DNA from 3 places in the Halomonas sp. PA16-9 genome. Region 2 is predicted to be linked to each of the others. Evidence: riboswitches for the same ligand, from Rfam matches in the RefSeq annotation. Region 2 holds a riboswitch; each other region holds the start of a gene.
The links. A riboswitch is a leader RNA that binds a small molecule or an ion and turns the genes downstream of it on or off. The one in region 2 is predicted to bind thiamine pyrophosphate.
Positions count from the first base shown of each region.

Region 1 (4,276 bases), 1.0 Mb from region 2:
TAATTACTTTTAATATTGTTAGAACAAATTCAGTGGCTGGCCTGTGGCGATTGGATATTAATGTGACCCTTGAGTTTTGCTAAGACTCAAGGGCCACATATAGTCACAATGCTGTTCAGTAAGTCGCTATTTTAAACTTCCTGATACAGCTCACTGCCTTTGTTGCGGAACTTCTCTGCCTGCTCTTCCATGCCTTTCATCACCGCTTCCTGATCGCCGTTTAGGCCATGTTCGTTGGCGTAATCGCGCACCTCCTGGCTGATCTTCATGGAGCAGAACTTTGGTCCGCACATGGAGCAGAAGTGCGCCACCTTGGCGGAGTCTTTGGGCAGGGTTTCGTCGTGGTACTCCCGAGCAGTATCCGGGTCTAGCCCCAGGTTGAACTGGTCTTCCCAGCGGAACTCGAAGCGCGCCTTAGAGAGTGCATTATCCCGCCGCTGTGCTGCAGGGTGGCCCTTGGCGAGATCCGCCGCGTGGGCAGCAATCTTGTAGGTAATGATGCCGGTTTTGACGTCGTCTTTATTGGGCAGGCCCAGGTGCTCTTTGGGGGTGACGTAGCAGAGCATGGCGCAGCCAAACCAGCCGATCATCGCCGCCCCAATGCCCGAGGTAATGTGGTCGTAGCCGGGGCTATATCGGTTACCAGCGGGCCTAAGGTATAGAAGGGCGCTTCGTCGCAGTATTCCAACTGCTTATCCATGTTCTCTTTCACCAGGTGCATGGGCACGTGGCCGGGGCCTTCGATCATCACCTGCACATCGTGCTTCCAGGCAATATGGGTCAGCTCGCCCAAGGTTTTTAGCTCCGCCATCTGTGCTTCGTCATTGGCATCGGCCACTGAGCCAGGACGCAGGCCATCACCGAGGGAGAACGCCACATCGTACTGCTTGCAGATCTCGCAGATCTCCTCGAAGTGGGTGTACAAGAAGCTCTCCTGGTGATGGTACAAACACCATTTGGCCATGATCGAGCCGCCGCGGCTGACAATGCCGGTGACCCGCTTGGCGGTGAGCGGCACATAGCGCAGCAGTACGCCCGCGTGAATGGTGAAGTAGTCCACGCCCTGTTCGGCCTGCTCGATCAGCGTATCGCGGAAGACTTCCCAGGTGAGGTCTTCGGCCACGCCTTTGACCTTTTCCAGCGCCTGATAGATAGGCACTGTGCCAATCGGCACCGGCGAGTTGCGCAAAATCCACTCGCGGGTTTCGTGGATGTTCTGCCCAGTGGAGAGATCCATAATGGTGTCCGCGCCCCAGCGGATGCCCCAGGTCATCTTATCTACCTCTTCTTCGATAGAAGAAGTCACCGCTGAGTTACCCAGATTACCGTTAATTTTGACCAGGAAATTACGGCCAATAATCATCGGCTCGCTTTCTGGGTGGTTGATGTTATTGGGAATAATCGCCCGCCCTCTGGCGACTTCATCACGCACAAACTCAGGGGTGATTTCTTCCGGCAGGCTGGCGCCAAAGCTCTGGCCTTTGTGCTGATGGCCCAGAATGCGCTCTACTTCAGCGGTACCTAGCGCTTGACGGCGCTGGTTTTCGCGCAAGGCGATAAACTCCATTTCCGGGGTGATAATGCCCTGGCGGGCGTAGTGCAGCTGGGTCACGTTCTTGCCCGGTTTTGCTCGGCGTGGTGTGCGGGTTAGATCAAAGCGCAGCTGGGCAAGCGTCGGGTCGTTGGCGCGGCGGTTGCCGTAATCAGACGTGGGGCCTGATAGAAATTCGGTATCGTCACGCTCTTCAATCCAGGCTCGGCGTAGTTCCGGCAGACCGCGGCGCAGGTCATTGTTAGCATCCGGATCGCTATAGGGGCCTGAAGTGTCGTACACCAGCAGTGGCGGGTTCTCTTCATCAATGCCGGTGGTTTTGGTCGGCGACAGTGAAATTTCCCGGAACGGCACACGGATATCCGGGCGCGAACCTTCGATATATACCTTACGTGAGCCGGGCAGCGGCGCAATGGCGGCGGCATCGACCTGGGCGGTTTCGGCTAAAAAGTGGCTGGTTTTGCTTGTTACGGTCTTAGTCATTACGGTTGTTTCCTTGTGTTGTTTTGCTGAATTAGTGGGTGAGGTCTTGGTCTATCAGCTCTAGGCCCATCTGCCAGAAGTCGATTTCCAGGCGGGTGGCGTCGCGGAAGATCTTGCTCAGTTCGGCAAAGCGGGCGGGGGTAATGTCGGCAAGGCGGATATTCAGCCATTCAAGCTCCGCCTGCATGGCGGCCTGAAACTCCTCGCCTTCGTACATGGCTATCCAGGCGTCGTAAGGGTTTTGCGCGCCGCGCAGGGTGGAAGGCTGGGCGTTTAGCCAGTTGGCGATTTCGCCGTAGCCCACCAGGCAGGGGGCCAACGCCACGTGCAAATCCAGCAGGTCGCCGCGGTTGCCGGTATCTAACACATAGCGGGTGTAGGCAAGCGTCGCTCTGGCTTCGGGAAGCTCCTCCAGTTCTTGCTCGGAAATCCCCCACTCCTGACAAAAGCCCACGTGCAGGCCCAGCTCCACATCCACAATGGCTTTCAAGCCTTCATGGGCTTGGCGAAGATCGGCGAGGGTGGGGCTTTTGTAGGCAGCCAGCGCATAGGCGCGGGCGAAGTGAATCAAAAACAGGTAGTCCTGCTTTAAATAGTGGCGAAACGACGCCCCGGGCAGCGTGGCGGTGCCTAGCTGGCGCACAAAATCGTGCTCAATATAGGCGCGCCAATCTTTCTGGCAAGCGGTAGTGAGATCAGTAAAGCGGTAGCCCATGACTCCTCCGGTGGTAATGATCCGGAGGGCGGGCGAAAAAGATCGAGGGAGTGGCGCAGAAGGGCGGCGTGCGATCGTGAGAGAGCAGCCGTGGCCATCGCTTGATCCCTACGCCGGTACCCTCGCTGCGAACTTGTGTAAGTAGCAGCGCATTAGCCGGATCAGGTTCTGCGGGATCAGCGCTCGGCAGCATTAATTGCTACGCCCTGCGCCATCTCAGCCGGATTTCACCGGCACCCCGTCAAGCTGTTCGTTGGTGGAGTGTAGGAGGCGGGTGAGGGAGATGCAAGGGTGTATGACATGGAAAGTTATCGGGAAACAATTTATTAGCATCATTACAGCGATGAGAGTTTAGGTGCTGTAATGGCGTTTCATGGCATCGGTACGTGAATTATTATACAGTTGAGTAACAAGTGGCTGTTTTACAGCCACTGCTATTTCGAATGTGAACCGTAGGAAGTTGCATGACCAACACGAACTCGATTTTAGGCGTCTATCTCAGTGATTCGCTCGACCTTGATGCCATTTATGGTAACGCCTTGCGCGATGAAGCGAGTGATGTCGTCCTGCGCCATCCCCATGAGATCGATAACCCCGAAGATGTGCGTTTTGCGATCTGCTGGTTGCCCAATGACAAGGCTTTCGAGAGCTATCCTAATCTTGAGCTGGCGATGTCTATCGGTGCCGGTGTTGATGCCCTGCTGGCGCATCCTGGCCTGAGCGATGAAGTACATATCGCCCGGGTGCGGGATCCACATCAGGCCGACTTGATGGCGGGTTTTGCCGCGCATGAGGTGCTCCATCGTGAGCGTGAGTTCACCACCCTGGAGCAAAATGCTGCCAAGGCGCATTGGGCGCCATTGACGATGCGCGCGCCAGCATCAAGAAAGGTGGCGGTGCTGGGACACGGCACCATGGGGCGCGCCGTGGTGAAAGCGGTGGCCGCGCTTGGCTTTTCTGTACACGTAGCCTGCCGCAGCGAGCCACAAGCCCCGGTTGAAGGCGTGACCTATCTGACAGGTGACGGGGCTGTCATGGCGGCAGCGGATGGCGCCGATTATCTGATCAATGTGCTGCCACTGACGGCTACCACTGAAAACGTGCTTAACAAGGCGCTGTTCGCGAAGCTCGCCAAAGACGCTTGGTTGGTGCAGATCGGTCGGGGTGAGCACTTGGTCGAGGACGATCTTCTCCTAGCGCTCGAACACGGCCATTTGGGTGGGGCGAGCCTGGATGTGTTCCGTGCAGAGCCGCTGCCTGCGGATCATCCCTTCTGGCAGCATGAGTGCCTACGCATCACGCCACACATTGCTAGTGATTCGTTGCCAGAGGTGGTCGCAGGGCAGGTTGTCGACACCGCCCGCGCCCTTCGCGATGGGCAGCCGCTTGCCATGGGCGTTGATCGGGCGCGCGGTTACTGACGTAAACGCTAAACACGTTGCATGACAATCACTTTGCTGCAAAGGAACACCTGATGAGTCTCGATAAGTCTCAACGCACCACGACGAGCAACGCCGAACAAGAAA
Region 1 covers NZ_CP040451.1:1,242,078-1,246,353, forward strand. Annotated here, with positions in the region: partial or broken gene thiC (phosphomethylpyrimidine synthase ThiC) at 132-2,035, opposite strand; gene tenA (thiaminase II) at 2,067-2,750, opposite strand; TPP riboswitch at 2,839-3,001, opposite strand; gene FDY98_RS05625 (NAD(P)-dependent oxidoreductase) at 3,215-4,171, shown strand; gene FDY98_RS27175 (class II aldolase/adducin family protein) at 4,225-4,276, shown strand, end outside.
Region 1: another riboswitch for thiamine pyrophosphate. It lies ahead of tenA (thiaminase II); the one in region 2 lies ahead of thiM (hydroxyethylthiazole kinase).

Region 2 (4,276 bases):
CATCGAGCCGTACCGCTGGCTCATTGGTCAATGGGCACTAAATGCCCGCTGGCGATACTCTCTGTGACCAGAAAGCTGGGCTGCTGAGCGATGCCCAGGCCAGCTTCCGCGGCGTGGGTGAGTACATCGCCGTTATTCTTTCCAGTGGGCCATTGACCGTCAATGACTGCGTGGCAATCTTCCAGTCAGCGCTCTGTTGGCCGCTGCGGTAGCGTAGGCAGTGGTGCTTGGCAAGGGCTTGAACGCTGTCGGGTTCACCGTGGTTGGCAAGATATTCAGGCGAGGCGCAAAACAGTAGGGCGGCACCGCGTCAGTCGGCGCGCCACCAGCTGGAGTCGGCAGGCTGCCGATACGGATCGCTACGTCGTAACCCTTCCAGCAGGTCGACACGGCGGTCGTTCAAATCCAGGCGCACTTCCAGCGCCGGTGAGTGTGCATAAATTGCGCGACGAGTGGCGCTAGGTAGCGGGTGCCAAAACTCATCGGCCCATTAACGCGCAGCCGCCCACGCACATATCGCTGTACCTTGGCCCACCTCGGCGGCGGCCTCATCGAGCGCTTGCAGTATCCCTTGGGCGCGGACTAGATAGCGTTCTCCGGCCTCAGTGAGATGTAGTCGTCGCGTGGTGCGTTGTATCAGTCGCGCGCCCAATGTCTCTTCCAGTGCCATGACCTGGCGGGATACGCGAGTGCGGGAAATATCCAGCCGCTTCAGCAGCGCGGGTATAGCTACCCAACTCGGCTACCGCACAAAAGCGACGATATGCTCTAACTGATTCATGACGCCGAATCGGCTTGGAAAATCTGAAAAGCGCGCGCTGCCTGGTAAGGGTCGGGCTGGCCACAAATGGCTGATATCACCGCTAAACCGTTCGCTCCCGCGCGCTGTACGCTAATCGCATGATCCGCTTTCAGCCCACCAATGGCCACGCTGGGCAGTGGGCACGCCTTGACCAGCGCAGCCAAGCCACCAAAGCCGATGGGCTGGGCGTGATCTTGTTTGCTCTCGGTGGCAAACACCGGGCCAATCCCGACATAATCGAGTAGCTCAAACGGAGAGACTTGCAGTTGGGCGATAGTATTGATCGACAGGCCGATAATCGCTTGCTCACCTAGCACCCGGCGCGCTTGCTGAACGGCTGCGTCGCTCTGACCGACATGCAGGCCATCTGCCTGGCTTTCTAGTGCCACCTGCAAACGGTCGTTAATGATCAGCGGGACACCGGTGCCCGCCAGAAGCGCTTTTAACCGTTTGGCTTGGGCAATCATCTGTTCGTCGCTGGCATGCTTGTCACGCAACTGCACGATGGTGACACCGCCTTTTACCGCTGCCTCAACCGTTTGTTCCAAACCATGCTCTTGGCAGAGCGTGGAATCGGTGACCAAGTAGAGCGATAGATCAAGCGGCATGGATTGCCTCCAGTTGGGCATAAGTAGTGAGGTCGTCAGGGGTGAGTTGATACAGCGCATCCAGCAGTGCCACTTGAAAGCTACCAGGCCCGTTGGCGTGGCTGCCCGCACGCTCTCCTGTGACCGCAAAGCAGGCCAGCGCGGCTGCCGTTGCACCCAGTGGGGTCGCGGTTGGCAGCCACAAATCCCGCCACTAGCGCGCTCAGCCCACAGCCAAGCGTTGTTACGCGGGGCATCAAAGGATGGCCACCGTTAATGCGGTAGTGCTGTGTGCCGTCCGTCACCCAGTCGCTTTCACCGGTCATCGCGACAATACAGCCGTGTTTTTGCGCTAATGCTATTGCAGCGTCCACGGCTTGGTCGGTGGCGGCTGTGGCGTCCACGCCGCGGCCTTGGCTAGCTAAACCGTTAAGGGCAAGAATTTCAGACGCATTGCCACGGATCACGCTGGGTTTAGCGGCCAGCAGCTTCGCGCACAGCGTTTGGCGATAGCGCGTGGCGCCAACGGCGACGGGATCTAATACCCAGGGAATGGCATGCTGATCGGCAGTCGCTGTGGCGGTGAGCATAGCGTCAGCCCAGTGGGCAGAGATCGTACCGATATTAATCGACAGCCCCGCGGAGATAGCCGTGAATTCAGCCACTTCTTCAGGCGCATGCAGCATGGCGGGCGACGCGCCGGTGGCTAACAGCAGGTTGGCAGTGCTGTTCATGGCCACATAGTTGGTTATGCAGTGAACCAGCGGTGTCACTGAGCGCAGCGTCTCAAGGTAATCGCCAAGCGGGCGTAGGGTCATAGCATCCTCCCGGCAGGGAGGTGGTAAGCGTTACCACGACTCCCTACGCCGGTGTTATCCGGTTCAGGTTCAAAGGGTGCTTCTCAGCCCAACCGTAACGGAGGGCGCCCCTGTCGAGGGATTACTATCCTTGCCTGAAGTAGCCCTGTAAAGCCCCGGATGCGGACGATAGCAATCTAACGAAACGAAATACGCGTACCGTAGGTAAGCATTTCATCAGGTGTCATCGCTTTACCCTCGACCCCAATCATCTCGTCACCACACTGGTCGGCGAAGGTTAGCACGCCGTGGGTCAAGCCCAGTTGGCCCAGGGTATCGCGGATTTCGCCCGTGCCCAGAAAAGTACTGACGTGGCCCTTGTTATCGCTCAGCTCAGACACGCCGTTAGCATGGTGAAAACGCACTTTGTAGATTCCATCCATCGACTCGACTTCAACAATCGGCGAAAAACCGTTGTGAAGCGCATTGGAAAGCTGTTTTAGCGTCAGGTGGTCACCCAGCGTCATATCGATCGCACTCATGGAAAACTCCTGTGGACGCCTCAAAGGTGGGGCATCACTCATGTTGCGGGAACTGCTTTTTGTAAAGCTTATGAAGAATAAGTGTAGGGTTTTTGTTTAGTATTGCCAGTGCGCTTATCGGCACCTCGATACGACACTGCCTACGTGCTTGTAAGGGCTGTTATTATGGCCATAAAGCCCCCATGGTAAGCGGTACGTGAAGCTCAATGGATTCAATGATCAACATCAGCGATAGGAGAGCAAAATGAGTTTTCAAGGCGAGCAGCATCCTGGCGTCGTGGCTACGCCGCCCCAAACTCAAGGGTTTCGTTTAAACCACACCATGCTGCGGGTGAAAGACCCTGAGCAGGCATTGGCGTTCTACTCAAAAGTGTTTGGTATGCAGGTGATGCGGCGGCTGGATTTCGAAGAGATGCAGTTCTCGCTCTACTTCCTGGCCAACCTGGAACCCAGCGACAGCGTTCCGGACGATGCACAAGCGCGTACCGCCTGGACGTTTAGCCAGAAAGGGCTGCTGGAGCTGACCCACAACTGGGGGACTGAAGACCAGGAAGATTTCGCCTATCACGATGGCAATGCCGAACCCCAGGGCTTTGGGCATATCTGCTTCAACGTACCGGATTTGGCAGCGGCCCAGGCGTGGTTCGACGAGCATGACGTCACCTTCGTCAAACGCTCCGATCAGGGCAAGATGAAAGATGTTATCTTCGTTAAAGACCCGGACGGCTACTGGATCGAAGTGATTCAGGCAGACCTGATGGTGGGGAAGAGCGACTCTTGAGGCACGCCAATGGCTGAACTACTGTTCCGGCTGCGCCATGTGACCGACGAAGAGGCCATGGAGGTGCGTGACCTGCTCGCTGCCCATGGCTTTGATACCTATGAAACCCAGGCGGGCTTTTTCCGCCTGGGCGTTGACGCGATTTGGCTGCGCAATCCACATCAGCACGACGCTGCCATCGCGGCGTTAGAGGCCTACCAGGCGGAGCGCCTTGAGCGCGCCCAACGCGAGCACCAGGCGGCGGTTGAGCGGGGTGACGCGGATACACTGTGGCGTCGTTTGGCCGCTCACCCGGTGCAGGTCGTGTTAGTACTGCTAGCAGTGGGGCTTATTGCCGCCCTTACGCTGCTGCCGTTCCTGGGTATGTCGCGAAGCTAAGCAGCTGGCAGATGGCCGCGTTTGAGGTACATCATGACGCCATCATCACCGGCGGTAAGTGCCGGAGCAGAACCGCTGGGGTAGCGGCACCAGGTGCCTGCCGTGTAACTCTGCTCGCTATCGCTCAGTGTGCCTTCCAGAATCAAAAACTCCAGCCCGCCCAGCAGCGTGGGGTAGGTAATGGAGGTGCCCGCCGACCAGCGCTCCAGGCTGGTGCGCTCCTGCTTGTAGGTGTGCAGCATTTTATAGGCAATGCGCGGGCGTCGATCAGGCTGCCAGGGCAGCCGATGCGCTGGCACTGCCAACTGTAGCGTGTCGTTGGGGTCAAACTGGTGCAGTTTGACAAATATCAGCGCGCCTTCCTCGCCAATTTGCGGGGTATGGCCGGT
Region 2 covers NZ_CP040451.1:236,956-241,231, forward strand. Annotated here, with positions in the region: gene FDY98_RS26445 (hypothetical protein) at 42-212, shown strand; gene FDY98_RS26450 (LysR family transcriptional regulator) at 491-670, opposite strand; gene thiE (thiamine phosphate synthase) at 778-1,410, opposite strand; partial or broken gene thiM (hydroxyethylthiazole kinase) at 1,400-2,207, opposite strand; TPP riboswitch at 2,231-2,329, opposite strand; gene FDY98_RS01130 (hypothetical protein) at 2,384-2,728, opposite strand; gene gloA (lactoylglutathione lyase) at 2,973-3,509, shown strand; gene FDY98_RS01140 (DUF6164 family protein) at 3,519-3,887, shown strand; gene FDY98_RS01145 (cupin domain-containing protein) at 3,884-4,276, opposite strand, start outside.

Region 3 (4,276 bases), on a different replicon from region 2:
AGCCCTCCGAACAGGATCCCAGCTCCACCATGCGCTTAGTGGAGCTAGCCCATGAAGCGGGTATCCCTGCGGGCGTGCTCAACGTAGTGCACGGTGGCCCGGACGTGGCCAATCAATTGCCGATCATCAGGATATCAAAGCGCTCTCGTTCATCGGCTCTACCCATGTGGGGTCGCTGCTGTATAACCGTGCAGCAGCGGCGGGCAAGCGCATGCAGGCGATGATGGGCGCCAAGAATCACTGTGTGGTTATGCCTGATGCTAACCGTAGTCAAGCGATCAACAACCTGCTGGGCTCAGCTTTTGGCGCTGCGGGCCAACGCTGCATGGCGAACTCGGTAGTGGTGCTTGTCGGCGAGGCACGCGAGTGGCTAAGCGATATAGTAGATGCGGCGCGAGCAATGAAAGTAGGCCCAGGCACTCAGCTTGATGCGGACTTGGGCCCGCTGGTGTCACCTGCTGCCCGTGATCGTGTACTACGTTTAATCGATGCAGGGGAGAAAGAGGGCGCCAAACTGATGGTTGATGGTCGCAAGGTTCAGGTAGAGGGTTACCCCAACGGTAACTTCGTGGGGCCGACCCTGTTTGCCGATGTAACCGCCGATATGACCATTTATCGCGAAGAGATTTTTGGCCCCGTGCTGTGTGTGGTCAGTGTTGAAACCCTGGATGAGGCGATTGCCTTTATCAATGCCAATCCCAACGGCAACGGTACCTCCATCTTTACTAACTCAGGCTGGGTAGCGCGCCGGTTTGAAACCGATATCGATGTTGGACAAATTGGTATTAACGTGCCAATCCCCGTACCGGTCGCTTACTTTAGTTTCACCGGGTCAAGGGCTTCAAAGCTGGGCGATTTAGGGCCCAATGGTAAGCAGGCGATTGCATTCTGGACACAAACAAAAACCGTAACGGCACGTTGGTTTGAACCCGAGAATGTTTCCAGCGGTATTAATAGCACGATTTCGCTGGGTTAAAAAAGTGGCGCTAACTGGCTCCGCTTAAGCGGGGCCAGTTGCTAACGAGGTCGGTTAACCGCTTGGCAGATCAAGCCAGGTGGCTGGCTTAAAAGTTGTCAAACAGCGGGAGGCTCTCTTCAAGCAGCTGTTCAATGGGGCCGAGCTGGCTTTCATGCAATACTAACAGCGACTCCTTACCCATAAAGTGTTCAGCGGGGGGGACGAGCAGAGCAAACTCACCCTCTTCAAGGTGAAAACTCATGTATTTCGCGCATTCCCAGCGGAGTTACACACTGCGTGCAGCGGTAGGTGTCATCTTCGCCATAAATCAGCCGATGGTACATTTTAAACAGCGTATATAGTGCCAAACCACCCTCAAAGGCTGGCCAGCGCGCAGGGGTCTCGCGAATATCGTTGGTAAGGTCTTGCCCTTCGGCTTCGGCGTCTGCAATTGCATTGGCAAGCGGGGCGGCAAGAATGGCGCTGTTGTCGGCAGGTAACGGTGTGTTGTGCTTAGAAGCGTGTTCAAAATCTTGTACAGCGCGCTTAAAGTCAGGAACGCCATCAAGAGTATAGTCGACATGCTGGAGGTCTTCGGGCTCACAGCCGCCATTTTCCCAGCCATGAATGACGCGAAGTGTCATTTGACCCCGTGTCATTGGGCGGGCAAGCAGCATATGTAGCATTATACGAATGTGCAGCTGACGCTCATCGGTATCATTTTCAAATGCTCGGTAAGGGTCAGTAAACAGCTCGTTTAGACGACCGGGGTATGTTCCTTGGCTTCGTTATGGCTCATGACAGTGTCCCTTTGAACGAACTGTTTATTAAGAGTAGCGCATGTTTTTTTGTCACAGAACGAATCTTCAGTATGGCGAGTAGGGCGGCTGAATAAAAGCCTCTTAATTCAGCTTTTTGTTACACAACCGCTAAGCCGTTTTTATGAGATGGCTAAACTTAACAAGAAAGAGGTGAGCATGTCTTCATCATTAAGTCGTTTTAACGTGCCTGAAACATTGGATGACCTGCCTGACGATATTCGCAATACCATTTTGACCGTTCAGGGTAAAGCGGGTTTTGTGCCCAATGTCTTTCTGATGTTGGCCCATCGCCCTGCTGAATTTCGTGCTTTTTTTGCCTATCACGATGCGTTGATGGAGCGCGAATCAGATACCCTCACCAAAGCCGAAAAAGAGATGATTGTAGTGGCTACCAGCGCACGTAATCGCTGCCTATATTGTGTGGTTGCTCACGGGGCACTGGTGCGCATTTACAGTAAAGACCCGCTACTCGCTGACCAAGTGGCGATCAACCATCGGGTGGCGCCGATTAGCGAGCGCCACCGGGTGATGCTCGATTTCGCCATGCACTGTGCCATCGATGTGGGTGAAATGACTGATGAATGGCTTGCCCGCCTGCTGGAAGTAGGCTTTAGCCAAGAGGATTGCTGGGATATAGGCGCGATCGCGGCGTTTTTTGGCTTGTCGAATCGGTTGGTTACCCTGGCAGGTACGCCACCCAATGAGGAGTTCTACCTGATGGGGCGAGTGCCTCGCTAAGAGGCGACCAGCGCACCTTAACTTTACTAAGCTATGATTTTGATTGAGAATAGTTCTTGAGACAGCGCTTCGAAAAGTACCCAAAAACGTACTTAGAAAAAGCGCTTAGCAAAACACCTACATTCACTGTCGCCAGGGGAGCCCTGCATAAAAGGGCTGAGATGCGGCTACGCAGACCCTGGAACCTGATCCGGTTCGTACCGGCGGAGGAAGTGCGACATGCTTTACCTAACGTTAGCCGTGCTTGGTGCGGCGCTGTGCTGCTTTGCTTACTTAGGCCTCCGGGCTCGCTGGGTGAATGGCCCACTTGATGACTATGTCACCGCCCGTAACTCGCAAACGGCATCTACCCTGGGGCTCTCCTTCCTTGCCTCCGGCATGGGCGCATGGATTCTCTTTGCTCCTCCTGAAATCGGCGCCTTTGTTGGCCCGCTGGCCCTGGCAGGCTATGCATTAGGCTCTGCGCTGCCGTTTATCGTCTTGGGGCTGTATGGGCCGAAGATTCGCCGGGCGCTGCCCGAGGGACGCAGCATCGCCGAGTTTGCCGAAGCGTGCTATGGCCCTGGTGTAAGGCGCTGGGTAACGCTGGTATCAATCGCCTATATGGCGTGCTTTTTAGCTGCCGAGCTAACCGCTATTGGCGCCATTACCGCGCTGCTTTCCGATGTGCCCCCCGCACTGGTGATTATTGGCGTGGCGCTTACCACGCTCATCTATACTGCGGCAGGTGGTCTACGGGCCAGCCTTGCCACTGACCGTTGGCAGGCGTGGTTGTTACTGGTACTGCTGTGTGTGGTCGGTGGCATGGCCCTATGGCGGCTTCCCACTATTCCCAACGAGGCTGCGCTTCCTGCCATTCCCATCACCAGTGCGCTCAGCGTAGCGTTAACGCTAGTGATCGCGGTTACCGCGGCCAATCTCTTCCATCAAGGCTATTGGCAGCGCGTGTGGGCCGCTCAAGACGATCAAAGCCTGGGGCGCGGGGCATGGTTAGGTGGCGCAATGACGGTAGTCGTCGTCATGGTGATTGGTGGTCTGGGTGTATTGGCCGCGATGAGTGGTGTGCCATTAGGCGAGCCGCCGATGCCATTTTTTGCCCTGTTAAGTGATGCTCCTGTTTGGCTGACGCTACCCGCCTTGGTATTAGCGGTGACCTTGGTGGCCTCCAGCGTTGATACGCTGCAAAATGGTATTGCCTCGTTGGTGGTCGCGCGCAGCGAGCAGCAGGGCGTATCACTGGTGGCTGCCCGCTGGGTGACAGTGGTAGTAATGGTACCGGTGGTATTAATTGCCTTGCAGGGGTTGTCAGTACTGCGTCTGTTTTTGATTGCCGACCTGCTGTGTGCTGCCATTGTGGTACCTGTGCTGTTGGGCCTGTGGCAACGAATGACGCCACTGGCCGCCATTGTAGGTGGCATCGCGGGGCTGCTGGGTGCCATTCTCCCAGGGTGGTTAAGCCAAGGAAGCTTGGTCGCCGGGATGGTGGCCGCCAGTTTTCCGGGCAGTGTCCCTACCTTGGGGCCATTCGTCGGGGCGTTAATCGCCTCAACGCTGGTGAGTGTGCTATTAGCCTACTTAACGCTAGCTATTCGCAAGGACGTCCATGATTCGAACTCTTCTGACCACCCCTGAAGGTGAGACCCACGAGGGGGATGAACACCTGTTGGCTGTCTGGCAGACGACGCCTGGCAGTCATATCTGGATCGATATGCAGGGCGAGTCCCAACAAAGCGAGCGGGCGATTTTAGAGGCGTTTGAG
Region 3 covers NZ_CP040452.1:1,480,344-1,484,619, reverse strand. Annotated here, with positions in the region: partial or broken gene FDY98_RS23290 (CoA-acylating methylmalonate-semialdehyde dehydrogenase) at 1-976, shown strand, start outside; partial or broken gene FDY98_RS23285 (hypothetical protein) at 1,065-1,757, opposite strand; gene FDY98_RS23280 (peroxidase-related enzyme) at 1,936-2,517, shown strand; TPP riboswitch at 2,642-2,747, shown strand; gene FDY98_RS23275 (sodium:solute symporter family transporter) at 2,737-4,149, shown strand; gene corA (magnesium/cobalt transporter CorA) at 4,121-4,276, shown strand, end outside.
Region 3: another riboswitch for thiamine pyrophosphate. It lies ahead of FDY98_RS23275 (sodium:solute symporter family transporter); the one in region 2 lies ahead of thiM (hydroxyethylthiazole kinase).